Regions from separate parts of the Methylobacterium sp. 001424705 genome, predicted to be linked through region 1. Evidence: predicted binding sites of a transcription regulator. Region 1 holds the regulator's gene; each other region holds the start of a gene.
The links. The regulator LexA, encoded in region 1, represses DNA repair genes until DNA is damaged. The targets are predictions, from matches to a motif close to TGTTCNNNNTGTGTTCNG.
Positions count from the first base shown of each region.

Region 2: AC6EUL_RS14770 (putative DNA modification/repair radical SAM protein) is a predicted target of LexA. The motif match lies at 2,661-2,678, and genes of this name have one in related genera.
Region 3: ruvC (crossover junction endodeoxyribonuclease RuvC) is a predicted target of LexA. The motif match lies at 2,533-2,550, and genes of this name have one in related genera.

Region 1 covers NZ_JCBANU010000005.1:91,138-101,463, forward strand. Annotated here, with positions in the region: gene gltA (citrate synthase) at 1-38, opposite strand, end outside; gene gltX (glutamate--tRNA ligase) at 288-1,709, opposite strand; gene AC6EUL_RS06105 (ComEC/Rec2 family competence protein) at 1,877-4,162, shown strand; gene lexA (transcriptional repressor LexA) at 4,156-4,908, opposite strand; gene AC6EUL_RS06115 (DUF937 domain-containing protein) at 5,262-6,047, opposite strand; gene sfsA (DNA/RNA nuclease SfsA) at 6,211-6,918, shown strand; gene AC6EUL_RS06125 (FkbM family methyltransferase) at 6,951-7,781, opposite strand; gene AC6EUL_RS06130 (outer membrane beta-barrel protein) at 8,127-9,389, shown strand; gene AC6EUL_RS06135 (alpha/beta fold hydrolase) at 9,543-10,307, shown strand; gene AC6EUL_RS06140 (ABC transporter permease) at 10,325-10,326, opposite strand, start outside.
Region 2 covers NZ_JCBANU010000018.1:95,468-105,793, forward strand. Annotated here, with positions in the region: gene AC6EUL_RS14765 (UdgX family uracil-DNA binding protein) at 1-1,427, opposite strand, end outside; gene AC6EUL_RS14770 (putative DNA modification/repair radical SAM protein) at 1,429-2,643, opposite strand; gene AC6EUL_RS14775 (regulatory protein RecX) at 2,767-3,384, opposite strand; gene AC6EUL_RS14780 (TAXI family TRAP transporter solute-binding subunit) at 3,466-4,896, shown strand; gene AC6EUL_RS14785 (Gfo/Idh/MocA family protein) at 4,936-6,246, opposite strand; gene AC6EUL_RS14790 (hypothetical protein) at 6,379-6,750, opposite strand; gene AC6EUL_RS14795 (phosphatase PAP2 family protein) at 6,845-7,618, opposite strand; gene AC6EUL_RS14800 (2'-5' RNA ligase family protein) at 7,709-8,239, opposite strand; gene AC6EUL_RS14805 (alginate O-acetyltransferase AlgX-related protein) at 8,373-9,353, shown strand; gene AC6EUL_RS14810 (glutathione S-transferase family protein) at 9,398-10,326, shown strand, end outside.
Region 3 covers NZ_JCBANU010000023.1:17,048-27,373, forward strand. Annotated here, with positions in the region: gene AC6EUL_RS16920 (YebC/PmpR family DNA-binding transcriptional regulator) at 1-538, shown strand, start outside; gene AC6EUL_RS16925 (methyl-accepting chemotaxis protein) at 553-2,019, opposite strand; gene AC6EUL_RS16930 (hypothetical protein) at 2,069-2,263, opposite strand; gene ruvC (crossover junction endodeoxyribonuclease RuvC) at 2,609-3,175, shown strand; gene AC6EUL_RS16940 (hypothetical protein) at 3,258-4,028, shown strand; gene AC6EUL_RS16945 (YceI family protein) at 4,012-4,659, opposite strand; gene ruvA (Holliday junction branch migration protein RuvA) at 4,832-5,449, shown strand; gene AC6EUL_RS16955 ((2Fe-2S)-binding protein) at 5,709-5,978, shown strand; gene bfr (bacterioferritin) at 6,041-6,538, shown strand; gene AC6EUL_RS16965 (Uma2 family endonuclease) at 6,579-7,133, opposite strand; gene ruvB (Holliday junction branch migration DNA helicase RuvB) at 7,410-8,411, shown strand; gene AC6EUL_RS16975 (bifunctional diguanylate cyclase/phosphodiesterase) at 8,536-10,326, opposite strand, start outside.

The DNA of each region.
Region 1 (10,326 bases):
TGGTTGTCGCCCACGGTGATCGTGCTGGAGGCGCTCATGGAGACCTGGACCCTTTCGTGGCAACGGGGCGGCGTCGGCCCGCGTGGCGATGCAATCGACCACCCGGATCCGGGGTGCAAATGCGGCGCATGCTGCACTTGCTCACACGAGCATGGGGGTAGCGGATCGGCGGACCGTCATCAACCGACGGCCCGGCTCACCTCGACGTCGAAGCGAAATCCGGGCCGATTTGTCATTCTTCCACTCGGAGCACTCGGACGAACCGGCATTTTGCTGCAGTGCGATGGTCAGCCGGTCTGGTCGCGGAGCCGGCCGAGACACTCCTCCCGGCCGAGCACGGCCATGACGTCGAAAACCGGCGGCGAGGTGGCGCGGCCGGTGAGCGCCGCCCGGAGGGGCTGCGCGATCTGGCCGAGCTTCAGGCCGTTCGCCTCGGCAAACTGCCGGACCGCGCCCTCGGTGGCGGCGGCGGTCCAATCGCGCAACCCCTCGAGGGCCGGCAGGAGGGCGGCCAGGCGATTCCGGGCCTCGTCGCCGAGCAGCCCCTTCGCCTTCTCGTCGGGCACGAGGGGCCGGGCCGCGGTGAGGTAGTAGGCGCTGTCCAGGAGTTCGACGAGGGTCTTGGCCCGCTCCTTCAGGCCCGGCATCGCGGCGGTGAGCGTCTCCCGCAGAGCCGGACTCATGGGCACCGCGATCCCCCGTGCCGGGCCGAGCGCCGGCAGCACGTCGTCGATCGCCGCGACGAGGTCCGCATCGGCCGCGCCACGGATGTAGAGGCCGTTGAGGTTTTCCAGCTTGGCGAAGTCGAAGCGCGCGGGCGACCGCCCGATGGCCTTGAGGTCGAAGGCGGCGATCATCTCCTCGGTGGAGAAGACCTCCTGGTCACCGTGGCTCCAGCCCAGGCGCACGAGGTAGTTGCGCAGGGCGCTCGGCAGGTAGCCGAGGTCGCGGTAGGCATCGACGCCGAGGGCCCCGTGCCGCTTCGACAGCTTGGCGCCGTCCGCGCCGTGGATCAGCGGGATATGCGCCATGGCGGGCGCCTCCCAGCCGAGGGCATCGGAGATCTGGCGCTGGCGCGCCGCATTGGTCAGGTGGTCGTCGCCGCGGATGACCTGGGTGACGCCCATGTCGTGATCGTCCACCACGACGGCGAGCATGTAGGTCGGGTTGCCGTCCGATCGCAGCAGGACGAGGTCGTCGAGATCCTTGTTCTGCCAGACGACCCGGCCCTGCACGCCGTCCTCGACCACGGTCTCGCCGTCGGTCGGGGCGCGCAGGCGAATCACCGGCTTGACGCCGGCGGGCGCCTCGGACGGGTCGCGGTCGCGCCAGCGCCCGTCGTAGCGCAGGGGCCGCCCCTCTGCGCGGGCCGCCTCGCGCATCGCCGTCAGTTCGTCGGGCGTCGCGTAGCAGCGATAGGCGTGGCCGGAGGCCAGCAGGCTCTCGGCGGCTTCGCGGTGACGGGCGGCGCGGGCGTATTGGTAGATGACGTCCCCGTCCCAATCGAGCCCGAGCCAGCGCATGCCGTCCAGGATCGCGTCGATGGCGCCCTGCGTCGAGCGTTCGCGATCGGTGTCCTCGATGCGCAGCAGCATGCGGCCGCCGAAGCGGCGGGCATAGAGCCAGTTGAACAGGGCCGTGCGAGCCCCGCCGATGTGAAGGTAGCCCGTGGGCGAGGGCGCGAAACGCGTGACGACGGCTGACGACATCAATCTGGACTTGAATGGCTCGTGATTCGGGCGGGAAGCGGATCGACCGGCCCGGAACCGCGCGTGTAGCATGCGCGCGGGCACACGTTAAGGAATCGTCCCGTTCCCAGGATCGCAGGGCGCATCGCCGGCTCCCGGTCACGGACGCACGCCCGGAGGTTTTCGCGATGGCGCAGGCGCGGGCGACGGCGGCGATGGGGCGCATCACGCGCCACCTCGCCGCGCGTCGCCCGGGCGCCGGGCCGATCCGCGACTGGTTCCGGGCGGGATGGACCCGCGAGATCGAGCAGCGCCGGCTCTTCGCCTGGCTCGCCGTCGCGTTCGGATGCGGCATCCTCGCGTTCTTCCTCGGTACGCAGGGGACGCCGTCGCTCCTGGCGCCGCTCGCGGCCGCCGCCCTGCTCGCCGCGACGACGCCCCTCCTCGTGGCGCGCCCGTTCGGCCTGGCCCTGGTGCTCGCCGCCGTCGCCGCCCTCCTGGGCTTCGCGGCGGCCGCCGCGCGCGTCCGCTCGGTCGACGGGCCGATCCTCGCCCGCACCACGATCGGTCCGCTGGTGGGCACCATCGAAGGGCTGGACGAGCGGGAGGAGGGGGCGCGCCTGATCCTCCGCGTCGAGAGCTTCGGCACCCTCGGCGCCGAGGTCCGCCCGGTCCGGGTGCGGGCCTCCTACCGCAAGGCGAATACCCTGAAGCCGGGCGACCGCATCGCCGCGACCGCGCGCCTGCTTCCGCCGCCGGAAGCCGCCCGCCCCGGAGGCTACGACTTCGCCCGGGATGCCTTCTTCCGTGAGATCGGCGCGGTGGGCTCCCTCGTCGGCAAGGTCGACCTGCGGCCGCCGGCCGAGAGCGCGGACTGGCAGATCCGCCTCGCGGCCGCCGTCGACGCGGCCCGCAACGCCCTGACGCGCCGCATCACCGACGCCAACGGCGGACAGGCCGGAGCGGTGGCGGCGGCCCTGGTGACGGGCAAGCGCGGCCTGATCAGCCCCGAGACCAACGACATCCTGCGCGCCGCCGGCATCTACCACGTCGTCTCGATCTCGGGCCTTCACATGGTCCTGGCGGCCGGCGTGGTGTTCTGGCTCGTGCGGGCGCTCCTGGCCCTCGTTCCGTTCGCGGCGCTGCACTGGCCGATCAAGAAGATCGCCGCTGCCGTCGCCATGGTGGGCGTGACGGCCTACTGCGTCTTCTCCGGCTGGGACATCGCCGCCGAGCGCTCGCTGATCATGACCCTCGTGATGCTCGGCGCGATCCTGGTCGATCGCCCGGCGCTCAGCATGCGAAACCTGGCCCTCGCCGCCCTGATCGCCCTGGCCCGCGAGCCGGACGGCCTCCTCGGCCCGAGCTTCCAGATGTCGTTCGCGGCGGTGGCCGGCCTGATTGCCTGCGCGCCGCTGATCGCCGGACGCGGGCGGCAGCGCGACGGTGCCGGCCTGCTCACCCGGATCTTCGCGCTGGCGACCGCGGCGGTCCTCGGCACCCTGGCCACGACGCTCGTGGCCCAGATCGCCACCGCGCCCTTCGCCACCTACCACTTCCAGACGGTGCAGCCCTTCGGGCTGGTGGGCAATGCGCTCACCCTGCCGCTGGTCTCCCTGGCGGTGATGCCGTCAGCGGTTCTGGGCATCCTCGCCTATCCGTTCGCGCTGGATCAGCCGGTCTGGTGGGCCATGGGCCTGGCGGTGCGGGGGATGCTGACCATCTCGACCTGGATCGCGGGCTTCGGCAACGCCGTCGTCGTGGTCCCGGCCTTCGGCACGGGGGCCCTCGGCCTCCTGGCCGCCGCCCTGATCGTCCTGACGCTCCCGGCCTCGTCGCTGCGCTGGCTCGGCCTCATTCCGGCAGCGATCGGCATCGCCTGTGCGGCTGCCCCGGATCGCTACGACATCTACGTCGATCGGGAGGGGGCGGGCGCCGCCATCCGCCAGCGCAACGGGCGGCTCGCCACCCTTGGCCGGCCGCCCCCCTTCGTGCTCGCGCAATGGCTCAAGGCCGATGGAGACGACCGACGGGTGCAGGACGTCACGGGGTTCGACAGCGCGCGTTGCGATCGCCTGGGCTGTACCCTGACCACACCCGACGGCCGCGTGCTCGCCCTGACCACCGACAAGCGTGCCCTCGGAGAGGACTGCGCCAGGGCCGACATCCTGATCACCCGGCAATCCGCGCCCGGGGGCTGCACCGCATCGATCGTCATCGACCGGGATTTCCTGGGATCCCACGGTGCGACCGCGATTCGCCTCACCCGCGATGGGCCGTCCCTCGCCACCGCGAAGCATCCCGGGGATGTCGTGCCCTGGCGTGCGACGCCCTTGCGAAAGCCGTTGGACCCGCCGGGAACGGCCTTGCCATCTTCGACACCGCCGGCGTCGGTCTTACCGGAAATCCCCGATCGCACCCGCGACCCGTCGGATCCGTCCGGCGATGAACCGGACGGGGACCCCCTTCAGTAGCGGCGCACCAGACTGACCAGACGTCCCTGGATCTGCACCCGATCCGGCCCGAGGACCCGCGTCTCGTAGGCCGGATTCGCCGCTTCCAGGGCGATGGACGATCCACGCCGGCGCAGGCGCTTCAGGGTCGCCTCCTCGTCGTCGATGAGGGCCACGATGATGTCGCCCGTATTGGCGGTGTCCTGCTTGCGGATGACCACCAGGTCGCCGTCGAGGATCCCGGCATCGACCATCGAATCGCCGCGCACCTCCAGGGCGTAATGCTCGCCACCGGCCAGGAAATCCGGCGACATCGTAACCGAATGGCTCTGTTCCTGGATGGCCGAGATGGGCGTACCGGCCGCGATCCGACCCATCACCGGGATGGTCACGGCCCGACCGCTCTCGTCGGTGGCCTGCGTGGTCGGCAGTCGGGACACCGATGCGCCGGCCGGCAGGCCCTTGCCCTTGCCGCCTTCGACCACGCTCGGCATGAAGCGGCGAACCTCGGAGGCCGGAGCGGCGCGCGGGGCGCCCGCATTCCCCCCGAGGCTCTCCGGCATCCGGATCACCTCGATGGCCCGCGCCCTGTTGGGCAGCCGGCGCAGGAAGCCGCGCTCCTCCAGGGCCGTGATCAGGCGGTGAATGCCCGACTTCGACTTCAGGTCGAGGGCGTCCTTCATCTCGTCGAACGACGGGGGAACGCCGCTCTCGCGCATCCGAAGCTGGATGAACTGGAGCAGGTCCAGCTGCTTACGCGTCAACATGCGGGACACTCTTCGTTAGCGCCACGGATCGCGGCGGGTGGCACTAGAAACAAACCACGAACACGTTAAACGTTCCGTAAGTGTTCTGCAAGGGTTCCCATCTCAAGCCTCTCGGGCGCGATCCGTTCGATCCCCTCGGCAAGGGCGGATCTGGGCGTCGCCCGAGCGCCACGCCGGCCTGCCGCTGCGGCCATCGCTGCGATCGAGTGGTGCCCCAATCCGACGAATGAGTTGGACGGCCGGCGTCTTGACCGGTCGGCAGGGCGCCCGGGCGCAGCGCCCTCGGGTCGATGGCCCGGCGACGATCGGTTCTCTGCCGTCCTCTGCCGGCGTCGCCGACGGCGGGTCTTCGGCTAGCGCTGCCCGGTGCGCCCTGCCTTGGGCCGGTCACCCGAACCGTTGCCGCCCGTCTCGGTGGGATTGCGGGGATCCTGCCAGAAGGTATCGAACAGGCGCTGCATCGCGCGGGCGTTCTCCTGCTGCACCTCCAGGCCCGTCTGGAACATCTGCTGCATCACGTCGAAGGGCGCTTCCGTGGCCGACCTGTCCGGCGCGGCGGACTCCGGCCGGGGCGAAGCCGCGAGCCACGTCGACGCCGCACGCGGCCGTGCCTGGGGCGAGGGCGTCGCGGGCTTCGGGGCCTTGGCGCCGGAGTTCAGGAACGCCTGCATCATCTCCGACCAGGCATTGGGCGGGAAGCCGAAGGGGTTCGCCTCGGCGCGCGGGACCGGCGCCGCGGCAGGCGCTTGGTTGATCATGACGTGGACGATCCCCGCCACCACCATGCCGGCCATGATCGGCAGCATCTGCTTCAAGGCCGGCATCGCCACGCCGCTGACGGCAGCGGCCTGCTGCAGAACGGCCTGACTCAGATGGGGCGAGCCGAAGAGTTGCTGGACCAGCATGTCCATCTGCGGCGTCGCGCTCGACGCCTTCGGCGCGGCGGGGCCGACGAGATTGAAGAGGTGGGCGAAGCCGGTCGGATCCTGGGCGACGTTCCGCTGCAGCCCCATCGTGAGGGCCGGAAGCAGGGCTTCCATCGCGCGCAGGCTCTGCTCCGGCGACAAGCCGAACTGCCGTCCGAACCCCTGCGCGTTGGGGCCCGCCTGCGCCTGAAGGATGTCGAACAGATTGAACATGGCGGCCTCGCGGACGAACTGCGGCTTTCCCGGTCATCGACCCGGGCGCGCCGCGCGAATTCTGTCGCATCCGGTCGGTACTGACCAGCCCGGGCGCCTCACGACGGCCCGATTCCCCGTCGACGGGGGCCCGTATCAACCCGTTTCTTGCCCCGGACCCGCGATGCGCTTCCCTTCGCCCCTGATCGAGGCGCGCCTGGTGCGTCGCTACAAGCGCTTTCTCGCCGACCTGCAGCTTGCCGACGGGTCCGTGATCACGGCCCATTGCCCCAACCCGGGGGCGATGCTGGGACTTGCGGTGCCGGGCGCGCGGGCCCTGTTGTCCGACGTCCGGAGCCCGACGCGCAAGCTCCCCTTTTCCTGGGAACTGGTGGAGGCGGATCTGCCCGGCGGCCGGCAATGGGTCGGCATCAACACGATGCGGCCGAACGCCCTGGTGGCGGAGGCCTTCGCCGCCGGCGGCCTGCCCTGCCTCGCCGGCTACACGAGCCTGCGCCCCGAAGTCCGCTACGCCCGGGCCAGCCGGGTCGACTTCCTCGCCACCGGGGAGGGGATGCCGCCCTGCCATGTCGAGGTGAAGAACTGTCACCTGATGCGCAGCCCCGGCCTCGCGGAATTTCCCGATTGCGTCGCCGCCCGCAGCGCCCGCCACATGACGGACCTCGCGGCCGTCGTCGAGGCCGGGGGCCGTGCCATGGTCATCATCGTGGTGCAGATGTGGGCGGATCGCTTCGACGCCGCGCGGGACCTCGATCCTGCCTTCGACCGGGCGCTTCAGGCCGCTCGGGCGGCCGGCGTCGCCGTCCACGCCCACCGCTGCCGCATCGACCCGGTCGGCATCGCCGTGGCCGACGCCATCCCGGTGCTGTAGGGCGCGCGTCCCAGAAGAACCGCGCGGGCCCGTCAGTCGGCCCGCTCGAAGATCAGGTTGAGGCGGGTGCGAGCGATCCGGCGATAGCCGTGCTGCTCGAGCAAGGCGGGCAGGTCGATCTGCCACTGGTCGGTGCCGTTCTCGACGATGAGCAGCCGCGGGTGGAGGCTCGCGGGGGCGGCCCGCAGGAAGGGTTCGAGGATCAGGTCCTCGGCGCCCTCGACATCGAGCTTCATCGCGTCGATGCGCGCGATGCCCTCGCCGAGGGCGAGATCGAGCAGGGGCACGGCCGGCACACGAATCTGCGCGCCCTCGTTCGTCCCGACGATCTTCAGGCTCGATTCCCCCCGGTTGCGGGGATCCACGAACAGGGTGAGTTCCCCCGCCTTGTCGGCGACCGCGCAGGCCACCGCCTTGACCGTTCCGAACGGATTCTGAGCGATGTTGTAGGTCAGGCGGTCGAACACGTCCGGCTGCGGCTCGACGGCCAGGATCCGGGCGCGCGGCCCCGCGAAGGCCGCCACGAACAGCGCGTAGGCACCGATATTCGCGCCGATATCCAGGAAGGTGCAGCCGGGCTGAAGCTTCGCCCGGAGAAGTGCGCGCTCCTCCGGATCGAAGAACTGCGGCGTGAAGAGCACCTTCTTCTCGCAGTTGTTGTTGTAGGGGTAGAGCCGCATGCGGGCGCCGTAGCGTTCGACGTCCAGAGGGGCGCCGCGCAGCAGCCCGATCGCCACGCGGCGCAGGAACAGGGCGAGGCGTCGCCCGGCCCAGCTCGCGTAGGAGATCCGGCCCGTCTGCCGAGCGATGCGCGCGACGAGGCCGGTGGGAGCGTAAGTGCCGTAGGGCTGCGTGTCTTTCATCGTGCGTGCTGATGCCAGCGCACGGACGCGGCGGCAAGCGACGCCGCCGCGGGAGGATCGAAAGGTCCCGGACATTCCGGGCCGATCAGCCCGCAGCGCCCCCTCCGGGCGAATGCGGTCGGCCGCAGATCAGACCTGACCGTCGCGCCACTTCGGAAGCAGAGGACAATCGTCGAGACCGAATCTGGTGCTCAGACCTGTTCCATTGCGGCAACACAACGACCGAAACCCAGTTCGAGCGGCCTCAATTGCCCGAAAAATAGGCGTCTGCACAAAGGATAGCTTTGCCGTAACCGGGAACCTTTGAGAACGTCGCCCCAACGCAGATCCTCCCGCAGAGTTCCCATCGCCATGCAGCGCTCGCTTCTCGCCCTTTCCGCCGTCCTGCTGTCCTCGGTCTGCGCCTTCGCGGCCGACATGCCGGCGAAGGTGCTGGCGGTCCCTGCCCCGCCCGCGCCGTGCAAGGCCGAGATCACCTTCCCGGCCTATGGCGGCGTCATCAAGCAGAACCCGAACCCGTCCTGCCTGACGCTCGGCGCCTTCGGCGACGTCTATGTCGGCGGTGCGGTCACGGGCTACTTCTACACCCAGCCCAACCAGTACACGTTCTCGCCCGCTCCGCTGCCGAGTGACCGAGCCGGCCGCGTGGACGTCTCAAACCTGATGGGCTTCATCCAGAAGGCCGACGGCCCGTTCCAGTTCTACGCCGCCTTCGGCGCCTACTCGATCCCCGGCCTCGGCCTGCCGATCTACGGCACCTTCGACCAGACGGACCTGCTGTATTCCCCGGCGCCGATCGTGTTCGGAAAGTACGTGATCAACGACAACTGGTCGATCCAGGGCGGTCGGATGCCGACCCTGATCGGCTCCGAGCTGCCGTTCACCTTCCAGAACCTGAACATCTCGCGCGGCCTCCTCTTCGGCCAGGAGAACGTGATCAACCAGGGTGTGCAGGTGAACTACTCGGATGGTCCGTGGGCGGCCTCGTTCGCCGCGACCGACGGCTTCTATTCCGGCGAGATCAACTGGGTCACGGGTGCGATCACCTACAAGATCGACCCCGCCAACACGGTGGGCATCAACGGCGGCACGCACTTCTCCAGCTACACCAATTTCGACTTCGCGGACCCGTTCGGTCGTCGCGGCCTTCGCTTCCAGTACGCCACGCCCGTCTCGCTGCAGAACAGCAGCATCATCAGTGCCAACTACACCTATGCGGACGGTCCCTGGATCGTGACGCCGTACGTCCAGTACACCAACGTGGAGCAGAACGCCGTCCTGGGCCTCGCCGGTGCCGAAACCATCGGCGGCGCCCTCCTCGCCAGCTACGCCTTCACGGACAACTTCGCCCTCGCGGGCCGCGTGGAGTACATCAGCCAGAGCGGCAATCGCAACAATCCGTTCGGTCAGACCTCGGTGCTCTACGGCGCCGGCAGCTCGGCCTTCTCCTTCACCGTGACCCCGACCTTCACCTTCGATCGCTACTTCGTCCGCGGCGAGTTCTCGACCGTGCAGCTCTACGACATCACGCCCGGCCTCGGCTTCGGCCGCAGCGGCCTGAAGACCTCGCAGGAGCGCTACATGCTGGAGACCGGCATCACCTTCTGATCCGTTTCGGACGATCCGGTTTCGGCGAAACGCGGCGGCAGGGCAACCTGCCGCCGCTTTCATGTGCGCCCATGCGCCACCGGAGGGCTTCCGTCCGCGCGCCCGACGGTTCAAGGAGGCGGGACCATGCCCCGACCGATAAGGCCCGAGCCCATGCAGCGCTTCGATTCCGACGGTGTTTCCCTCGCCTACATCGACGTCTCCGCCGTCGGCGGGTCGGGCGACCCGGTCCTGCTGATCCACGGCTTCGCCTCGAACCATGCGGTGAACTGGGTCAACACCCTCTGGGTCCGGGCCCTGACCCAGGCCGGCTACCGCACCATCGCCCTCGACAACCGGGGGCACGGCGAGAGCCAGAAGCTCTACGATCCGGAGGTCTACGGCGCGGACCTCATGGCCCAGGACGCGCGCCGCCTCCTCGACCATCTTGGGATCCCCAAGGCCGATGTCATGGGCTACTCGATGGGCGCGCGCATCGCCGCGTTCCTGGCGCTCGATGCGCCGGAGCGCGTCCGTTCGCTGCTGCTCGGCGGTCTCGGCCTGCATCTGATCGAGGGCAAGGGCCTGCCCGACGGGATCGCCGAGGCCTTGGAGGCGGAGCCCGGCGCACCGGCCCCGAACCCGACGGCCGCCGCGTTCCGCACCTTCGCCGAGCAGACGAAGAGCGACCTGCGGGCCCTGGCCGCCTGTATGCGCGGCTCGCGCCAGACCCTGTCGCGCGCCGAAGTCGCCGAGATCTCGTCACCGACCCTGGTGACGACCGGCACCCTCGACACCGTCTCGGGCTCGGGTCCGGCGCTGGCGGCGCTGTTTCCGAACGGCACCGCCCTCGAACTTCCGAACCGCGACCACAGCACGGCCGTGGGCGACCGCGGTCACCGCACGGGCGTCCTCGATTTCCTGGCCCAGCGGCCCTGAGAGGGCACCACCGCGCCTC
Region 2 (10,326 bases), on a different contig from region 1:
GCCGCGTAGGCCTCCGCCTTCGCCTCGTCCGGCAGGCGCAGCAGGTAGGACGGGTGCACGGTGATGAAGCCCGCATAGGGTTTTTCGAAATCCGCCGGGCCGCGCGCCCGGGTGATCGGGATCTGTTTGCCCGTCAGCGCCAGTACGGCGGTGGCGCCGAGCGCCACCACGAGCTTCGGCGCGACGAAATCGAGCTCCCGGTCGAGCCACCAGCGATAGTGGCTGACCTCGCCGGCGGTGGGCTTCTGGTGGATGCGGCGCTTGCCCCGCTCCTCGAATTTGAAGTGCTTGACCGCATTGGTGAGGTAGGCCTCGCCTCGCGCGATCCCGGCCTCGGCCATCGCCCGTGAGAGCAGTTGCCCGGCTGGGCCGACGAAGGGGCGCCCCTGGCGGTCCTCCTGGTCGCCCGGCTGCTCGCCCACGAAGGCGATGGACGCGCCCAGCGGCCCCTCGCCGAGGACGGCCTGGGTCGCGCCGGGGACCAGCGGCTCCGAGCGCCGGATGAGGGCGTTGAGCGCCTCCAGCGAATCCGGGGCCTGGTCCGCCATGGCCGCGACGGCCCGGGCGGGATTGCGCTTGACCGGCATCTGCGGCGTCCTCTCGATCATGGCGCCGGTCCGCGCCGCCGCCTGCCGGACGAGGCCCGGAATGGCGGCGGTCTCGGGCATGTTGCGCCAGTACTTCTTCGGCATCTCCGCCCGCATCGCGGCGAGGTTCGTCCGGGCGGGGTTGAACGTGCTCTCGTAGTAATCGCGCCAGCCGGCCTCGAATCCGTCCTGTGCCGGTGCGTCCTCGCGTCGCCCTGGCGGTCCGAACGCGAGGACATCGCCGTCCCAGCGGGCGGAGGCCTCCGGCGTCAGGATGGTCCAGTCCAGTCCGCGGAAGCGATCGACGAAGAACGGGGCGGCGGCCCCCAGGATGTGGTGGTCCGGCTCGAACCAAGCGACGAAGCGCTCCGGCCCATCGCCCTCCACGCGGCGGAAGCGCAGGAAGGCGTGCATCTTGTGCAGGTCGCGGGCGATGGCCTTGCGCATCCGCTCCAGGCGATGGACCAGCGGGTCGCTCGAGATCTCTAGCAAACGCCGCTCGCCGCGCTGGATGCGCCAGATCAGATCGTAGAGCAGGGCGTAGCGCTCAGGGTCGCGGTGCAGCACCACCCGGGCGACCATCTCGCCCACCCCGCGCGGCAGGCTCAAGGGAGCTTCCTCCGAGGGCGCGGGGGGCGGCGCCCCGAACAGCCCGGACGCTTCGCCGATGGACCACAGCACCCGCTCCGGCGGGATGCCCCGGCCGGCGAGGCGACGGGCCGCGGCCCGGAAGCCCTCGAGGTCGGCGCCCGGGGAGAGGTCGACGGCTTCGAGCGCGCCGCGCCCGAACCCTGTCCCCTCCGCGGGGGAGGGAGGAGCCGATCGGTGTGCGCCCGCCATCCTAGAACAGCGACAATTGCTTGGGCGGGTCGGCGAGCCGTGCCCGCAGGTCGAGCCGGTCGGTGAGGCCGCCCGCCGGATGGTAGTCGGCGGCGATGAGGAAGGGCCGCGCCCGCTTCAGGGCCGAGGTCAGGCGGGCGACGTCGTCGAGGCGCAGGCGGGTGTGCCGGCGGGCCCGGATGATCTTGTCCACCGCCCGGGCGCCGAGGCCCGGCACCCGCAGCAGCATCTCGCGGTCGGCGGCGTTCACGTCGACGGGAAAGCGCGCCCGGTGCTTCAGGGCCCAGGCCAGCTTCGGGTCGATGTCGAGGGAGAGCATCCCGTCCTCGGTGGCATCGGCCACGTCGTCGGGGGTGAAGGCGTAGTACCGCAGCAGCCAGTCGCCCTGGTACAGGCGGTGCTCGCGCTGGAGCGGCGGCGCGGTCAGCGGCAGGATGGTGGACCCGTCCGGGATCGGGCTGAAGGCCGAGTAGTAGACCCGCTTGAGGTTGTAGGAGCCGTAGAGCAGGGCGCTCTTGCGGATCAGCGCCTCGTCCGTGGTGGCGTCGGCCCCGACGATGACCTGCGTTGACTGCCCGGCCGGCGAGAACCGGCGCTTCTCGGATTTCGCTTCGGCGATGCGCTCGCCGATCTGCGCGATGGCGTTCTGGATGATGGCGCCGTCCTTCTCGGGGGCCAGGCGCTCCAGGCTCGCCTCGGTGGGCAACTCGACGTTGATCGACAGACGGTCGGCGTAGAGGCCCGCCTCCTCGATCAGCCAGGGGCTCGCCTCCGGGATCGACTTCAGGTGGATGTAGCCGCGAAAGCCGTGGTCGCGCCGCAGCGATTTCGCCACCCGCGTCAGCAGCTCCATGGTGTGATCGGGCGACTTGATGATGCCCGACGAGAGGAACAGGCCCTCGATGTAGTTGCGCTTGTAGAACTCCACCGTGAGGGTCACGACCTCCTCGACGGAGAACTTCGCCCGCTGCACGTTGGAGGAGCGCCGGTTCACGCAGTAGGCGCAGTCGAACAGGCAGTAATTCGTCAGCAGGATCTTCAGGAGCGAGATGCAGCGCCCGTCCGGCGTATAGGCGTGGCAGATGCCGGCGCCGGTGGTCGAGCCGAGCTCGCCCTTGCCGGCCGTGCGCTTGGGCGCCCCGGACGACGAGCACGAGGCGTCGTACTTGGCGGCATCGGCGAGGATGCGCAGCTTCTTCGCGAGCGTTTCGTCCATCGACGAGAAATGCGCCTCGTTCGCGCTTCGTTCAAGTTTTCGCGTGCGGATTCGGGCTTTCTCCGCCGCCGCGATGTCGCAGCCTTATATCGGGGAACCAAAGCCCGGAACCCGGTCCCGAAGCTAAGCCTCGTGGTCGAGGGGCTCGGCGTCGGGATCGGCCTCGATCACCCGTCGGCCGAGGCCGTACGGGAAGCCGGCGCGGGCCATGGCGGCGAGATCCCGGTCGCGATGGGCCTCGCGCGTCCCGGGCCGGCGCCAGGGTCCGAGGCGCCGCCGCTTGGCATAGGCCCGGGCCGCTTCCGCCTCGAGGTCGACGCCCGCCTCCGCCGTCTCGCGCTCGGCCTCCATCGCGCTCGCCACCTGCTCGCGCGACACGCCCTTGGCGGCGAGCTTGGCCGACAGGGCCCGGGCGGAGGCACCGCGTCGGCGCAGGGCCGCGAGGCGCCCGGCGGTGAAGCGGGCGTCGTCGACGAGGCCGGCGCCGACCGCGCGGGCGACCGTGGCCTCGATCGCCTCGGCGAAGGCGCTCGCCTCCTCCCCGCGCAGGCGGCAGCGCTTGTCGACCCGGCGCTTCAGGGTCTGCCGCAGCATCGCCACGGAGGCGCTGTAGCGTTCGAGGTAATGCAGGGCCGCCCGCTCGAGATAGGCGGGGGTGACGGGCGGGGGCGGTTTGACCTCGGCCCGGTCATCCGGTGCGGCTCCGGTGGGGCGGCGGGACGCAACGTTTCGCGGTGTCATCGGTTCTTCACGATCCGGACGGGGTTCGGGGGTCGGTCTCGCAGATATGGTGATCCCGCTGGACAAAGGCTCGTTCCTGCCATGCCGGCATTTCTCGTGAGACGCGAGTGGCTTCTCGTCCTTCTGGCGCTCGGCTTCGCCGTCGTGGCGGGGATGCTGGTCTACCTGTCGCGTCCCACCACCCTGACCGTGGCGGTCGGTCCCCGGGACGGCGCCGAGGCGACCCTGCTTCAGACCTACGCCCAGGCTCTGGCCCGCGGTCGCGAGGATGTCCGCCTCAAGCTGAACTTCTACGATGACGTGCGCGACAGCGCCGAGGCGCTCCAGCGCAACAAGGCCGACCTCGCCGTGGTCCGGCCCGACGTCCTCCTGCCCGAGAACGGGCTCACCCTGGCGATCCTGCACGACGAGGCCCTGCTGATCGCCGCGCCGGAAGCGGCGGGCATCGAGAACTTCCCCGACCTCGCGCGCAAGCGCCTCGGCGTGGTCGAGCGGCACGCCGCCGACATGCCGTTCCTGACGAACCTCCTCGCCTTCTACGACTTCTCCGCCCAGCCGGCGGCCGAGCCGGTCCCCGAAACCGGGCTCGGCCCGGCCCGGATCGCCCTCGTGCCGCTCACCCCCCAGGAGGTCACCAGCGCCATCGCGGAGGGCCGCGTCGACGCGGTGGCGGTCATCGCCGCTCCGGCCTCGAAGGCGGCGATCTCGACGGTGCGTGCCGTCGAGGCGGCCTCGGCCGAGAAGAAGATCAATTTCGTCTCCGTGCCGGATGGCGGGGCGATCATCCAGCGGATGCCCGAGTTGCAATCCGTGACGATCCCGGCGGGCACCTTCGGCGGTCGCCCGAAGCGCCCGGACGAGGACGTGAAGACGGTGGGCGCCTCCTACCGGCTGATGGCCCGCGGCGGCGTCAGCCGCTTCACGGTCGCCTCGGTGACCCAGCACCTGTTCGAGTGGCGCTCGAAGCTGGCGCCCCTGGCGCCGATCGCCAACCTGATGAAGGCGCCGGACTTCGATTCCACCGTCGCGGCCACGAGCGCTCGCCTGCCGAATCATCCCGGCGCGGTGGACTACTTCGAGCGCGAACAGCAGACGATGTTCGAGCGCTACGAGGACTACATCTACCTGCTGGCGTTCTTCGGCGGCACCGTCGGCTCAGGTGTCGCCTGGGTCGCCCAGCGCCTCGCCCGAAAGCGGCGCGAGCGCATCGACATCGTCCTCGACCGGCTCCTCGACATCCTGCGCGAGGTGCGCGCCGCCACCGGCAAGGCCGACCTCGACGGCCTCGTGCGCGAGACCGACGACCTCGTGGCCGACGTCGTCCAGCATGCCCGCGAGCGCAACATCGACAACCGCACCGTGAGCGCCCTCATCCTGGCCATCGACGCGGTCCATGCGGCGATCAATGACGAGCGCCGCAATCTCGGCGCGGGTGACATCGAGAGCGGGCGGGCGGTGGACCACGCTCGCACGGCCCGCCTCCTCTCGCTCCACACGCCGGCGGCGGAGTAGCCGGCCGAGACCCGATCGCGACGCGGCGGACGTCCGGGATCAGCCCGCCGCGTCGAGTTCGGGGCCGCGGGTGACGTCGAGGCCGCTCGGTGCGCCCGGCGGCGGGCCGACCGTGACGGGCCGGCCCGTGCGGGCCGCCTCATAGATCGCCTCCATCAGCACCTGGTCCTGCAGGCCCTCCTCGCCGGGGGTGCGCGGGCGCCGATCCTCCTGGATGCAGCGCGCCATGTGGTCGATCTCCAGGGCGAACTGGTTCTTCTGCGCGAGGATGCGGGTGTCCTGCGATTCCGCCTGCCCGTCCGGTCGCGCGATCACCAGGCGCTGGCCGCGATACGCGAAGGCGTTCTGCAGGTCGATGGCGGCCCGGTCGGTATGGACCTGGAGCCGGCGCGACTCGTGAACCCCGTAGCTCGTCAGGCACTGCGCGATGACCTGCGAGGGGAAGCGCAGGGTGAAGGAGACCGACTCCTCGACCTCGGCGAATTTCGGATCGCCTTCCGGCGAATGGATCTGTGCCTCCACCGAGACGGGCTCCTCGCCGGTGAGGGCGCGCACGCCGTTCAGGCAGTAGAGCCCGATATCCGGCAGGGCACCGCCGCCGGCCAGGGCCTTCTTCAGGCGCCATTGCTGGGGCAGGCCGGTGGTCTGGCCGTTGAAGGCCTGGATCAGGCGCGTCCGGCCGACCTCACCGGAGCGGGCGAGACGCGCCACCTCGCGGTTGTAGGGCTCGTACTGGCAGCGATAGGCGATCATCAGCTTGACCTTGGCCGCCGCGCAGGCCGCGATCATGTCCCGGGCCTCGGCGGAGGAATTCGCCATCGGCTTCTCGCAGAGCACGTGCTTGCCGGCCTTGGCCGCGGCCAGCACGTCCCCGCGATGGACGGCGTTCGGCGTCACCACGTACACGGCCTGAACCGCGGGGTTTTGCGCGAGGCGGTCCCACTCGTAGTAGCCGTAGACCGCCTCCGGCGCGATCCCGTACTGCTCGGCCACGAGCTTCGCCTTGGCAGGGGTGCCCGACATCAGAGCGACCACGCGGGCCCGCTTCGTCTCGCCGAAGGCCGGCAGGATCTCTTCCAGGCTGAGGCGTCCGAGGCCCACGATGGCGAAGCCCACGCGCTGGCCCGGCGGCATCGGGGCGGGGGGCGGCGGGGGCGCCCGGTCCCCGGGGCCGCGCCAGTTCGGGAACATGACCTTGCCGCCCTGCACCGCGCCGGTATCGGCCGGGACCGAGGGGCCGGGCGGGCCCGATTGCGCGCCCGCGCCCGTCGCCCCGAGGGCGAGGCCGGTCAGGGTCGCACTGCCCGCGCGCAGGACGTTGCGGCGGGAGAGGGGGATGTCATCCGTCATGAAGCTCGCTGTCGGTTCCGGCGGGACAGGGGCCGCGGATGGAGAACCGCCGGCCTGCTCCTTCGGGAACGTCACGGCGAGAAACGCGGTTCCGGCGATCCGACGGCCTGCGCCACCGGATCGCTGCCGCCCTCAGGCCTCGTCGCCCCGCGCGGCCAGGCGGGCCCGCAGGGACGCGATCTCCGAGCGCGCCGCCCGAAGGTCGCGCATGAGTCCGATGGGGATGGGCACCGCGGCGGGCGGGTCCGGCACGAACTGGACGCCGACGCAATCGTCGCCCCGCCAGATCAGGCGTACCGGTCGCATCTGCCGGGTCTTGCGGATGTGGAGGTCGAAGATCTCCGGCAGGGGCACGCCGTCGCTGAGCGCGAGGCGCAAGCCATCGGGACCGCAGTCCCGGATCAGGCAGGCCGTGTCGGAGGCGTGCGGGGCGATGCGGATCTCGGCGCCGAGGAGGCTCCGCAGCCGGTTGCCCTGTCGACGCTCGCGGGTGATCGAACCCATGTGACCCTCTTCAGAAGTGGCATTGGGGTAACAGGGTTGTGGCCTCCCGGTGCCGGTGGGCGAAAGCGCCGGAGCGATTCATCGTCCGGTAGGGTTAAGGCGTCCGCTCCGGCTCTCCGTGACGGGTCGGGGCCTCGACGTCGCCGCGCTGCTGCAGAACCAGGGCGACGAACCAGCAGAGGGCGGCCCAGGCGGCTCCGACGCACCAGCCGGCGACCACGTCGCTCGGCCAGTGCACCCCGAGATAGATGCGGCTGAGCCCCACCAGCAGCGTCATCGACACCCCGACGATGAGCACCAGGATCTTCACCCCGCGCTGGCGGTCCACCCGGGCGATCAGGCTCGCCAGGGTCAGGTAGGCGATGGCCGACATCATGGCGTGGCCGCTGGGGAAGCTCGCGGTGAACACCTCCATCCCGTGGGGCACGAGGTCCGGGCGGGGGCGCTGGTAGAACATCTTGAGCACCGTCGAGGCGATCTCGCCGCCGCCGATCGCCGCGACCACGAAGACGGCGATGCGCCGGCGCCCCGTCATCGCCAGATAGGCGCAGGCCGCTGCCGTCACGAACACGATGGTGAAGACGCTGCCGAGCCCGGTGATGTCGCGCATGGTCTCTTCGAGCCAGCGCGGCCCGATCGGGTCGGAGAGATCGGCGGGATTGCGCAGGGCGAGGAGGATCTTGCGGTCGAGGGCGGCGGTCGAGCCCTCGCCGACCTCGTTGGCCAGGGCGAAGAAGCCGTAGCCGAGGAGACTCACCGCCAGCAGCGCGAGGACCGGGCCGACCTCGTTCAGGCGCAGGGCCAGGCGCAGGGCGTTCGCCCGGGTGACGAGCGGATTGTTGCGGTAGCCGGAGGGCAGGGCTTTCATGCGGGCGTCTTCGCGAACTGGTCGATGGGGGGCTGGGGGCTCCCGGCATAGCGGATCGGCGGGGCGTCCTCCATCCGGGCGGACGCGGCGTTACCCGAACGCGAAGCTGGCGCGACGCTCCCAGGGACCGCCGAGGTAGCGCCAGAGCAGAAGGCCCGGCGCCGTGAACCGGAAGGGCGTGAAATCCGCCTCCAGCTCGGCGTGCAGCGTCCGGGCGGTGCCGGGATCGACCTTGTTCTGCACCGTGACGTGCGGGCGCCAGCCCTGCCGATCCTGCGCGGTCAGGCCCTCGCCCAAAGCCTCGAACGGGTCGGCGAGCCGCGCCCGGAAGGCCGAGAGGGCGTCGGAGGCGAGCACGTAGGCGACGCCGCGCCCGGTGAAGCGCAGGCCGGTCACCGCCACCTCCGGCGGCGCCTGGGTCCGGGTCATCGCCGACAGGGTCTCGACGATGCCCGGCTCGCTCGGGCCCGGCAGGTGGTGGAACAGGGTCGCGTGGGCCGGGATGTGGTTCAGCGCCTGCGGGAAGTGCCGGCGGCGCAGGCCGTCGAACCGCGCGAAGGTGTCGGGATCCATCCCCAGGGTGAGGATCAGCGGGTCGGGCGTGGGGGTGTAGTCTGTCATGGTCCGATCCGGCGTGAGGCAGGGAGATGGCGCGGGCGGGAGCTGCGTCCAGGGCCGGGCGCCGCCACGGTCCGCGGCGTGGCCGCCGCCGCCCGGCCTGTTCAGGGCGGTCCGGGCCGGGTAGAGAGCCCCGATGCGGCGCAAACACCGGGAAATCGTCCATGTGGGGCGCGAGGGCTGGCTCTTCCTGATCGGAGGCACGAACGGTGTCCTCGAGCAGTATCGCGCCAGCCTGTCCCGGTGGTGGCGCCTGCGCGGCTGGGTCAAGCTCGTCGCGGCGCGGGCCGCCCGGGCCCAGGCGCTTGGCATCCGCTACGTGCACGTCGTCGTGCCCGAGAAGCTGTCGGTCTACGACGACCGGACCCAGGATCTGCGCTTCGATCCGCTCCAGGCGCCCACCCGCGTGCTGGCCCGGCGGCTGATCAACAATCCCCACTACGTCGACCTGCTGGCGCCGATGCGGGCGGCGCGCGACGGCGCGGTGCCGCTCTACTACCGCACCGACACGCACTGGAACTACGAGGGCTGCCGGCTGGCCTACGGCGTGCTGATGCGGGCCTGCGGGGCGGTGCCCCCGGCCGATCTCGATGCCCGCGAGCGCTACGAGACCACCCGGGTGCGCGATCTGGGCGAGAAGATTCCGGAGAAGCCGATCGAGACGGCGAGCCATGCGGTGCTCGACCGCGACGCCCGCCGGACCTACGCGAGCCCGCTCGTGGCCGCCTACGAGGCCGCCGGCCGCGCCCCGGATCTCCATGTGGGCGCCCATGTCTGCTTCCGGAACGACCGGCCGGACGTCGATCCGCGCACCCTGGTGCTGTTCGGCGATTCCTACGCGCATTTCGCGCCGATCATGCTCACCGGCATCCTGGCGGAGAGCTTCCGCGAGGTGCACTTCGTCTGGTCGTCGAGCATCGACTGGGGCTACGTCGAGCGGGTGCGGCCCGACCTCCTGGTCTTCGAGATGGCCGAGCGCTTCGTCACCCGCCTGCCGGACGACACCTTCGACATCGCCACCTACCAGAAGGGCGAGCACCTCGCGGCCGCCGCGCCCGCCGTCGCGGCCCCCCCGGCCGAGGTCCCCGCACCGGAGGGGCTATCCGCCGAGGCCTGAGCGCCCATCTTTCCGCGGACACGCAAACGCGGGAGGGAACGATCATGGGGCTGCTCGTCGACGGCGTCTGGCAGGATACCTGGTACGACACCAAGGAGACCGGCGGCCGCTTCAAGCGCACCGACGCCAAGTTCCGGAACTGGATCACCGCCGACGGATCCCCCGGTCCCAGCGGGGAGGGCGGGTTCCCGGCGGAGGCCGGGCGCTACCACCTCTACGTGTCGCTGGCCTGCCCCTGGGCCCACCGCACTCTGATCGTGCGGGCCCTGAAGGGCCTGGAGGCGGCGATCTCGGTCTCTGTGGTCGATCCGCACATGGGCCCGGAGGGCTGGGTCTTCGGCGATTCGCCCGGCGCCACGCCCGACACGGTCAACGGCGCGACCCGCCTCTACGAGGTCTACCTGAAGAACGACCCCGACTTCACCGGCCGCGTCACCGTGCCGGTGCTGTGGGACAAGCAGCGCGCCGCCATCGTGTCGAACGAGTCGGCCGAGATCATCCGGATGCTGAACGGCGCCTTCGGGACCGCCGGGCCGGACCTCTACCCGGCCGACCTCGCGGGCGCGATCGACGCGGTCAACGCCCGGGTCTACGACGCCGTCAACAACGGGGTCTACAAGGCGGGCTTCGCCACCGAGCAGGCCGCCTACGCGGAGGCCTTCACCGCGCTGTTCGCCGAACTCGACGCCCTGGAGGCCCGCCTCGACACGGCGCGCTACCTCTGCGGCGACCGGCTGACCGAGGCGGATCTCCGCCTGTTCACCACCCTGGTGCGGTTCGACGCCGTCTATGTCGGGCATTTCAAGTGCAACCGCCAGCGCATCGCCGACTATCCCAATCTGTCGAACTATCTGCGCGACCTCTACGCCCTGCCGGGGGTCGCCGGCACGGTGAACCTCGCCCATATCAAGCGGCACTATTACGAGAGCCACCCGACCATCAATCCGACCCGGATCGTGCCCCTCGGGCCGGC
Region 3 (10,326 bases), on a different contig from region 1:
CAAGAAGGCGCAGGGGGCCGATGCGGAGAGCTACGACGAGATCCGCTACGAGGGCTACGGCCCCGGCGGCGCCGCCCTGATCGTCGAGGCGCAGACCGACAACCGCAACCGCACGGCCAGCGATGTGCGCTCGGCCTTCACGAAGTCGGGCGGCAGCCTGGCGGAGACGGGCGCCGTCTCCTTCATGTTCGACCATGTCGGGGTGGTGGAGTTCGACGCCAAGGTGGCGGATGCCGACACCATGCTGGAGGCCGCCATCGAGGCCGGCGCCGACGACGTGCGCTCGGACGAATCCGGCCACGAGATCACCTGCGCGCAGGAGGCCTACGGCGAGGTCTCGAAGGCCCTGGAGGCCCGCTTCGGCGAGCCGCGCCGCACGGCCCTCGTGTGGAAGGCGCAGAACACCATCGAGGTCGACGACGAGACCGGCGAGAAGCTGATCCGCCTCGTCGAGGTGATCGAGGACCAGGACGACGTCCAGAACGTCTTCGTGAACTTCGCGCTCTCGGACGCCCTGATGGAGAAGCTCCAGGGCTGATCGAAGCCGGCCCGTCAGGCGGCCTTCAGGGTTTCGAGGACGCGGTTCACCTCGGTGCCGAGCTGATCGGCCTCCTGCGCCAGCGCGGAGGCCGAGACGAGAACCGAGGCGGCCGCGGCACCCGTCGCTTCGGCCGACTGGGCGACGCCCCCGATGGTGTCGGTGATCGCCCCCGTGCCGGTCGCCGCCGCGCCCACGTTGCGGATGATCTCCCGGGTCGCGGAGCCCTGCTGGTCCACCGCCGCCGCGATGGCGTCCGCGGTCCGGCTCATGGTGCGGATCTGCGCGGCGATGGCCTCGATGGCCGTCACCGCCTCGCCGGTCGTCCCCTGGATCGCGTGGATCTGCTGCGTGATCTCCTCCGTCGCCCGGGCGGTCTGGCTGGCGAGTTCCTTGACCTCGGCGGCCACAACGGCGAAGCCGCGACCGGCCTCGCCGGCCCGTGCCGCCTCGATCGTCGCGTTGAGGGCGAGCAGGTTGGTCTGGCCGGCGATGCCCGAGATCAGGCCGACGACGTCCCCGATCCGGGCCGCGCCCGTGCTCAGGGCGTGAACCAGGCGGCCGGTGGCATCGGCCTGCCCCACCGCGCCCTGGGCCATCCGGGCCGAATCCGCGACCTGCCGGCCGATCTCCGCGACGGTGGCGCCGAGTTCCTCGGCCGCACCGGCCACCCGACCGACATTCTGCGCGGCCATCTCGGCGGCGCCGACCACGGACCCGGCGCGCCCCGCCGTGCCCTCTGCCGTTCCCGTCATGGTCTGCGCGCTGCCCTGCAGCGCCCCCGCCGCCTGCGTGACCCGGCTCAGGATGCCGCTCACCGTCGACTCGAAGGACCGGGCGGTCTGCCGCAGGGCGGCCCTGCGCTGCGCATCGGCGCCCGCCCGCGCCAGCGCGGTCTCCGATTCCAGAGCCTGCATGCGCTCCATCTGGGCGCGGATGGCGCCCTCGGAGGCCGCCTGCGCCGCGAAGGCCGTCGCGAGGGTGCGGGCGACCCAGGCCAGCACGCCCGTTTCGAGGATCAGGATGACCGCGTGCAGCATCACGCGGGCGAGGTCCGAGCGCTGGGCGGCGCCGGAGAAGATCAGGGCCGGCATCGCAAGGTTCAGGGTGAGGTGGTGCCCGGCGACGGCGGCGGCGCAGGCCACCAGGATGGTCCAGTCGCACCAGGCGACGCTCACCGCCAGGCCGGCGAAGAAATACATGTGCAGGTCGACCTGCCACGGATGCCCGGCGAAGGCCGAGAGCAGGATCGCGGCCATGCCGATCAGGGACAGGCTGCTCACCAGCCGGGTCGCCGGGCCGATGGCGGAGCGCCGCCACATCAGCGTGCTGAGGCCGGCGAGGCCGCCGGCGACCGACACCGGCACCAGCATCGGATTGCCGGCGATCCAGGCCGCGAGCACGACGATCGGCAGGTGCAGCCAGAGGAGGCCGATGAGGAAGCGGCCGAAACGCTGCCGAAGGGTGTCGAGGGTCGTCATCGCCGGGTCGGATCCAGAGGGGAGCGTCGGGGTCTTCGGGTCGGAGCGATCAGGTTCGCGAGGCGGGCGTGCAGCCCGTCGCGAACCGGGCGTCGGGGACGAGCCGGGCTCCGGACGCGTCGAGCCGGGAGACGCGGTCGGAGGATCCGGCGCGCGCCGCCAGACCGGCCGGCAGGATCGGGGTCGCGAGGATCGCCACGGGTCCGCGGAGCCGGTTCGGGCGATGGGCCTGGGCGTCGATCACGAGGAAACCCGTCCGCCTGAATGGTGTCCTGTGAGAATACGGGCGAACAGTCTAAGGAGCGGTTACAGGGCCGTCTGGGATCGGGGAGGTCCCCGCGCCGGTCTGCCTGTCTCGTCCGATCGATCCGCGTCCTTCGTAAAGACCGCCCCGCGCGGACGCATCGCGTCCGTTTGGTCCGACGAGAGGTCCGGATTTCCTTGCGACGGGTTTGTTCGGTCCGTCGCGCCACCGCGGCCGCCATCGCCGCGGCGCGGATTGGCATAACGCTCCGTTCACGGTATGTCCCTAACGCTCGGACGGCGCGATCTTCGCGCCCGGAGCCGCGCCAGCCATGACCCAGTCCGCATGACCGTTCCCGTTCGCATCCTCGGCATCGATCCGGGCCTGCGGCGCACCGGCTGGGGCGTCGTCACGGCCACGGGGACCAAGCTCGCCTACGTCGATTGCGGCGTCGTCACCTCGGACGGGGACCTGCCGCTCGCCCTGCGCCTGCGCGAGCTCTACGAGGGCATCACCCGCATCGTCGGGGCCTTCCAGCCGGACGAGGTCTCGGTCGAGGAGACCTTCGTCAACAAGGACGCGCAGGCGACGCTGAAGCTCGGCCATGCCCGCGCGGTGGCGCTGCTGGTCCCGGCGCTCGCCGGCATGCCGGTGTTCGAGTATTCCGCCAACCTGATCAAGAAGACGGTCGCGGGCTCGGGACATGCCGACAAGGTCCAGATCCAGGCCATGGTGAAGTTCCTGCTGCCGAAGGCCGAGTTCAAGGTGGCCGACGCGGCGGATGCGCTCGCCATCGCCATCACCCACAACAGCCACCGGGGCGCCCATGCCCTCAAGCGCCAGCACGCCCCCGTGGCCGGGACGAGCAGCCTGGCGGCGGCCCGCATCGCGGCGGCCCTGGCGCGCACCTGACCGCGCCGCGCCCTGGACTCCGCCCGGGCGCTTGTGCAGTGCCTCTGTGCGCGACGCGCGCGCGGGGCGGAGATCGAACGGAATGGCCCACCAGGGAACGACGCGGCCGGCGCTGCCGGTCGGCGAGACGCTGCGGGAGGGCGTGCGGTCCGCGCTTCCGGCGATCCGCGCCCTCGGCTCGGCGACCACCGCGGCGTTCCTCGTCGTCCTGGCCAAGGAGGCGGCCCACACGCTGATGGGCGACCCGACGCGGCCCGCGCGCTTCCAGGACGACCTCTTCCTGGTCGACGGCCTCTGCACGATCCTGCTCGCCCCCTACTGGATGGCGATGTTCCGGCTCCTCCTCGGGGCCGACGGCTCCGTGCGGGCGGTCGTGGCGGGCCGGGCGGGGCCGTTCCAGGACTTCCTCGCCCTCGAGCTGTTCTGGCTCCTGGTCAGCGGGGTGCTGGACCGGGGCCTCTCGCCGGAGCGGCTCGGTCCGGGTCCGCTGATCGTCGGCCTGCTCGCCTGGATCGCCCTCCTGCTCCTGCAGATCTGGACCAGCCTGCTCGCGCCGGCCCTGGCGGTCGGCGCCCCCGAGGCGACCCTGCGCGGCGTGCTCGCGATGACCCGCGGATCGGCCGCCCGGATCGGCGTGATCCTCGTGGCCACGATCCTGCCGCTCGGCCTCGTGGACCGGATGCTGCACGCGCCCGAGCGCTCCGGGGCCGACCTGCCCCCCGTCGTCCTGGCCGTCCGGATCCTCGCCTCCAGCCTGATCGACATGGCGCTGCTCGTCCTGGTGACGGCCCTCCTCGCCGCGATCTACCGGCGCCTGGGGCCGCCGGGGCGCGGCCTCACTCCACGGCCTTGAACTCGCCCTCGAGCCGCAGGGACACCTCGTCGCCGAGGAGCGGCAGGAAGGCGTTGATGCCGAAATCCGAGCGTTTAATCACCGCCCGTCCGTCGAAGCCGACCGTGTAGGCCTGGTTCACCGGGTTGATCCCGGCCTGGTTGAAGGTGGCGTCGAAGGCCACCGGCCGCGTCACCCCCTTGAGCGTCAGGTCGCCGTTGACCCGCGCGGTGGCGGGGCTCGTCGGCTCGATGCTGGTCGCGGTGAACGTGGCCTTGGGGAACTTCGCGGTATCGAAGAAGTCCGGCGCCTTAAGGTGCTGGTTGAGCCGGTCGTCGAGGCCGTTGACGCTGTCGGTGCCGATGGTGACCGTGAGGGTGGATTTGGCCGGCTCCTTCGGGTCAAGCACCGCCTGCGCGGTCACGTCGGTGATCTGGCCGTAATAGGTCGAGAAGCCGAGGTGGCTCACCGACCAGGTGATCTTGCCGTGGGCGGAATCGAGCACGTAGGCGCCCGGACGCACCTGGGTTGGATCGCTGGAGGGCGCGGCCGGTGCCGGCGGGGTCGGTGCCGGTGCCGGCGTCTCGGCCGCCCGGGCCGCGCCGGCGGTGAACAGGAGCCCGGAGGCGAGGAGCAGCGCGGTCTGGCGCATCGAGACGGTCATCCGTGTGTGTCGGGCAGGGCGCCTTTGATTTCACGAACGCCGCGCGGCCTCAAGGCGGGCCGGCCGCCGTCGCGACGGAGCACATGGCGCTCGGGCGCGCCGGCCTGTAGGCAATCCGCCGACGGATGGGCATCCGGCGGCGCGAGGGATGGGCGAGGCGATGATCGGCAAGCTGAAGGGCGTGGTGGATTCCTATGGCGAGGATTTCGTGATCCTCGACGTGCAGGGCGTCGGCTACGTGGTCCACTGCTCCGCCCGGACGCTCCAGCGCCTGCCCGGCATCGGCGAGGCGGCGGACCTCGCCATCGAGACCCATGTCCGGGAGGACATGATCCGGCTCTACGGCTTCCGCTCGGATGCCGAGCGCGAGTGGTTCCGCCTGCTCCAGACCGTGCAGGGCGTGGGCAGCAAGGTCGCCCTCGGCCTGCTCTCGGTGCTCGAGCCCGGGGCTCTCGCCTCGGCCATCGCCATGGGCGACAAGGGCGCGGTGGCGCGGGCCCCCGGTGTGGGCCCGCGCCTCGCTGCCCGCCTCGTGGCGGAGCTGAAGGACAAGGCGCCGGCCTTCGCGCCCATCGATCCCGCGGTGATCGCCCTGTCCGGTGCGGTGGAAGCCCACACGGCGCCGCAGCCCGTCGCCGACGCCATCTCGGCCCTGGTCAACCTCGGCTACGCCCCGGTCCAAGCCTCCGCGGCGATCGCCGAGGCCCTCAAGAACGCGGGCGAGGGCGCCGAGGCGAAGACCCTCATCCGGCTGGGATTGCGCGAACTCGCCCGGTGACGGCCCGTCGATCGTTGGCGTGCGACGGAATTGTGCCCTTGACGCTCGCCATTCCCGTTGCCAGTTTGGAAGGAGACAGCTAACCTGCTGAAAGTAAAGCAGTTTTCAATTATTCTAATCTACGCGCCAATCCGATGCACGGGCTCAGCTTTTGCGCTCTGGCGTCAACACCGCCTCAGATTCGACGAAGTGGCCGGGTGAAACCCCCACCCGGCGGCCTCTACCCGACACGCGAGCCACGCACGAGTCACGGTCCCGCATGATCGTCTGTTCCTGCAACGTCCTGTCCGATCGCGCGGTGCGCGCCTGCCTGCATCGCGGCCCGGATTGTCCGCGCACGCCGGCCCAGGTCCAGGCCTGCCTCGGGTGCAGCCCGAAATGCGGGCGCTGCGCCCGGACCATCCGCGGCATCCTGCAGAACGCCCTCGAAAATGCCCGCGATGAGGCCGCGCATGCGTGCACGGCGACTTGCGCGAGCTCCTGTAGTTTGGTCAAGGTCCAGGCTGCGGAGGAGGGGATCGCCGCCTGAGCGCCCATTCCGGGTGCTGAAGCTCCCCTCCGGCTTAACGTGCCTCAAGGGAGATTGGGCGGATGAAGGGTGATGCGAAGGTCGTCGAGTACCTCAATCGGGGACTGCGCAGCGAGCTCACGGCGGTCAGCCAGTACTGGCTCCATTTCCGCATGCTCAACGACTGGGGTTACATCGAGCTCGCCAAGTTCTGGCGCAAGGAATCCATCGAGGAGATGAACCACGCGGATCGGTTCGTCGACCGGATCCTGTTCCTCGACGGCTTCCCGAACCTGCAGGAACTCGATCCCCTGCGGATCGGTCAGAATGTCCAGGAGATCATCGAGTGCGATCTCGCCGCCGAGAACGAGGCGCGCGCGCTGTACCTCGAGGCGGCCAAGTACTGTGATTCGATCAACGACCGGGTGTCGAAGCGCCTGTTCGAGGATCTGGCCGAGGACGAGGAGGGCCATATCGACTTCCTCGAGACGCAGCTGGAGCTGATCGGCCAGATCGGCCTGCCGCTCTACGCCCAGAAGCACATCGGCGGCCTGGAGCCGATCGCTCCCGAAGCCGAATAAAGGTAGGAATGCTGGGGCGCCGGGCTTCGAGGCCCGGCGCTCAAACGGATAGGACGCGAAAGTAGATATCGCGCAGGGGCAGCACCGCCTGGATCGTCGAAAGATCGAGGACCTCATCGAGGCCATCGATCACCCGATACCCGCTCCAGCGTCCTTCGATGCGGTCGAAGACCTCGAGATGCGGCCGGTCCCGCGCCACCAGCACATAGTGCTGAAGTGAGGCGAGCTGCTGATAGACGGCCCACTTCTCGAAGCGATCCCGGGCCTCGGTCCCAGGTGAGAGCACCTCGACCAGGACCGTGGGATTCTCAACAGACGTTGCGCCTGGTTCGATGTCGCCGCAGACGACGAGCACATCCGGAAGCATCGCGGCCTCCAGGGTTTTGCTCTTCATGTAGAATGTTTCGGTGAAGGTCTGGCAGGACGATCCCTTCGCGCGAAAACCGACTTCCAGGCCCAGGGCGATGTTCTGGACGATCCGCGCATGCTCCCAGCGCGCGCCGACCATCATCCGGACCACGCGTCCCCCGATCAGCTCCCAGCGCTCGTTACGGGGCTTATCGGCCAGCAACTCCTCGAAGTCGTCGAGGGCCATCCGTTCGAATTCCTGCGACGCACCGCCCACGGGAAGCTCTCCGGCTGCGACGAACCAGCGCCCCACACGCCCTGCGCCGCGACGGGAATGTAGCGCGAACGGCGCCGTTATGCGACATCCGCCAGGAGAACAGATGATGGACGCTGGCCCCGGCCCCCACCGAGAATCCGTGTGAGCAAACCTGCGAGACCCACCTCGAAGGCATCGGCGCCCAAATCGCCGACCCTCCATCCGCTTCCCGAATCGCTCCTCACGCCCGAGCGGCGCGAGGACGACCTGGAGCAGTCGATCCGGCCCTTGAGCCTGTCCGAATTCATCGGACAGCGGGCGGCGCGCGCCAACATGAGCATCTTCATCGAGTCGGCCAAGAAGACCGGTTCGGCCCTGGACCACGTGCTGTTCGTCGGGCCGCCCGGCCTCGGCAAGACGACGCTGGCGCAGATCGTCGCCCGCGAACTCGGGGTGAACTTCCGCTCCACCTCCGGCCCGGTCATCGCCAAGGCGGGCGACCTCGCCGCCCAGCTGACGAACCTGGAAGAGCGCGACGTGCTCTTCATCGACGAGATCCACCGCCTCAATCCGGCGGTGGAGGAGATCCTCTATCCGGCGATGGAGGATTACCAGCTCGACCTCATCATCGGCGAGGGGCCGGCCGCCCGCTCGGTGAAGATCGAGCTGCCCAAGTTCACCCTGGTCGGGGCCACCACCCGCGCCGGCCTGCTGACCACGCCCCTGCGCGACCGGTTCGGCATTCCGATCCGGCTGGAATTCTACGACGTCGACGAGCTCGAGCTCATCGTCAGCCGGGGCGCCCGGGTGCTCGGCCTCGGCATGTCGCCGGAGGGCGCCAACGAGATCGCCAAGCGCGCCCGGGGGACGCCCCGCATCGCCGGGCGGCTGCTGCGCCGGGTGCGCGACTTCGCCATCGTGGCCGATGCGCCCACGGTGACCCGCGCCATCGCCGACCGGGCGCTGCAACTCCTCGACGTCGATCCGGCGGGCCTCGACGTGATGGACCGCAAGTACCTGACGATGATCGCGAGCTCCTTCAACGGCGGGCCGGTCGGGATCGAGACCATCGCGGCCGCGCTGTCGGAGCCCCGCGACGCGATCGAGGACATCATCGAGCCGTTCCTGATCCAGAAGGGGTTCGTCCAGCGCACCCCGCGCGGGCGCATGCTCACGCCCCACGCCTTCCGCCACATGGGCTTTCCCGAGCCCCGGCGCGAACCGAGCGGGCAGTTCGGCCTGTTCAACGCCGGCGACCCGGACGCCTGAACGGCGTGCGGCCGAGGGATCGTACCAAATCCTTCCGATCCCTACGGGATGGCGGATTTGGGCTTCGCTCGAGCGCCGCGCGGGCTTGCCGATCCGGGCCCGCTTCGCTTGAGCGGACCCCGTATCAGGCCGCGTCGCGCTGGTGCGTCCGGTCGGACCGCGCGTCCGCGCGATCCGGCGGGGCGAAGGTCCGGCGGGTCAGGATGTCCGTGAGGTCGGGCGCCGGCCGGGCCCGACTGAAGAGGAAGCCCTGCAGCGCGTCGCAGCCTTCCGCCTCGAGGAGGGCGGCCTGTTCGGCCGTCTCGACGCCCTCGGCGACGACGCCCATGTTGCAGGCCTTGCCGAGGCCCACCAGGGCCCGGACGATGGCGATGGCGCCCCCGTCCTGCCCGAGGGTGCGGACGAAGGACTGATCGATCTTGAGCGTGTCGAAGGGAAACCGGCGCAGGTAGCTAACGCTCGAATAGCCCGTGCCGAAATCGTCCATCGCGATCCGGACACCGAGGCTCTTCAGGCGATGCAGGATCCGGAAGGTGTCGGCGTGGTCGCGCAGGAGCACGGATTCGGTGATCTCCAGTTCCAGCCGGCTCGCCACGAGTCCGGCGCCGATCAGCGCCCGCGTCACGTCCTCGACGAGGTCGCCGCGGAGGAACTGCACGGAGGAGAGGTTGACGGCGATCGTGAGCGTGTCCGGCCAGGTCGCCGCGTCGCGGCAGGCCTGGGCGAGGACCCAGGCGCCGATCGACCGGATCAGGCCCATCTCCTCGGCCAGGGGAATGAAGGTCGCCGGACCGATCAGGCCCTCCTGGGGATGGCGCCAGCGCAGCAGCGCCTCGAAGCCGTTGAGGGTCCGGGTCCCGGCCGCGACAAGGGGCTGGTAGTGCAGCTCGAACTGCCCGGCCGCCAGGGCGCGCCGCAGCTCGGTCCCGAGCTGGTGCCGGCGCTGGATGTCCACGTCCATGTCGGTCTCGAAGAAGCGCCAGGTGCCCCGACCCGCCGCCTTGGCCTGGTACAGGGCCACGTCGGCACGGCGCAGGACGGCGTCGCTCTCGGTGTCCGCCGGCTCCACGAGGGCGATGCCGATGCTGGTGCCGATGACGATCTCCCGGTCCTGGACCGCGAAGGGCATCTGGAGCATCGCGACGAGGCGCGCGGCGAGATCGGCCGCCTCCCCGGGCGCGACGATCCCGGACTGCACGATGGCGAACTCGTCGCCCCCCAGGCGCGCGACGAAATCGGACGGGCGCAGGCATTCCCGCAGGCGCTGCCCCGCCAGGCACAGGAGGGCATCCCCGGCCGGATGACCCAGGGTGTCGTTGACCCCCTTGAAGCCGTCGAGGTCGAGGTAGAGCACCGCCGTCCGCCTGCCGCCGCGGCCGGCGAGCACGCCCGCCATGTGCTCGCGCAGGAAGGCCCGGTTGGGCAATCCGGTCAGCGCATCGTGGCGCGCCATCCGGACGATCTGCGCCTCGCTCCGGCGGCGCTCCGTGACGTCCTCGTGCGTGCATTGCCAGCCGCCCCGGATCGGAACGTGCTTGACGGCGATGGCTCGCCCATCGGCGAGATCCCAGGTGAAGGAGGCCGGCGATCGCGCGGCCTCCTCCGGGGCGGGCCAGGGCGGAGCGCGATCGCCGTTGCTCGCCGTGAGATAGGACCGGATGGCCGCCAGCGTCGTGCCGGGCTGGCGCAGGTCCGGCGGGACGCCGTGCAGCGCGACGTAGCGCGCGTTCATCACGATCAGCCGGTTGTCCTGGTCGAACAGGCAGAGCCCTTGGGTCATGGTGTCGAGGGCGACCCCGAAGCGGGCATATTGCGTGCGCAGCGCGTGCTCGCTGCGGGCCCGCTCCTCCGCGCGCAGGAGCCGTTCCTGGCCGCCGGCCTGGCGCCGGCCGAGCACGAAGAGCCCGACGAGCCC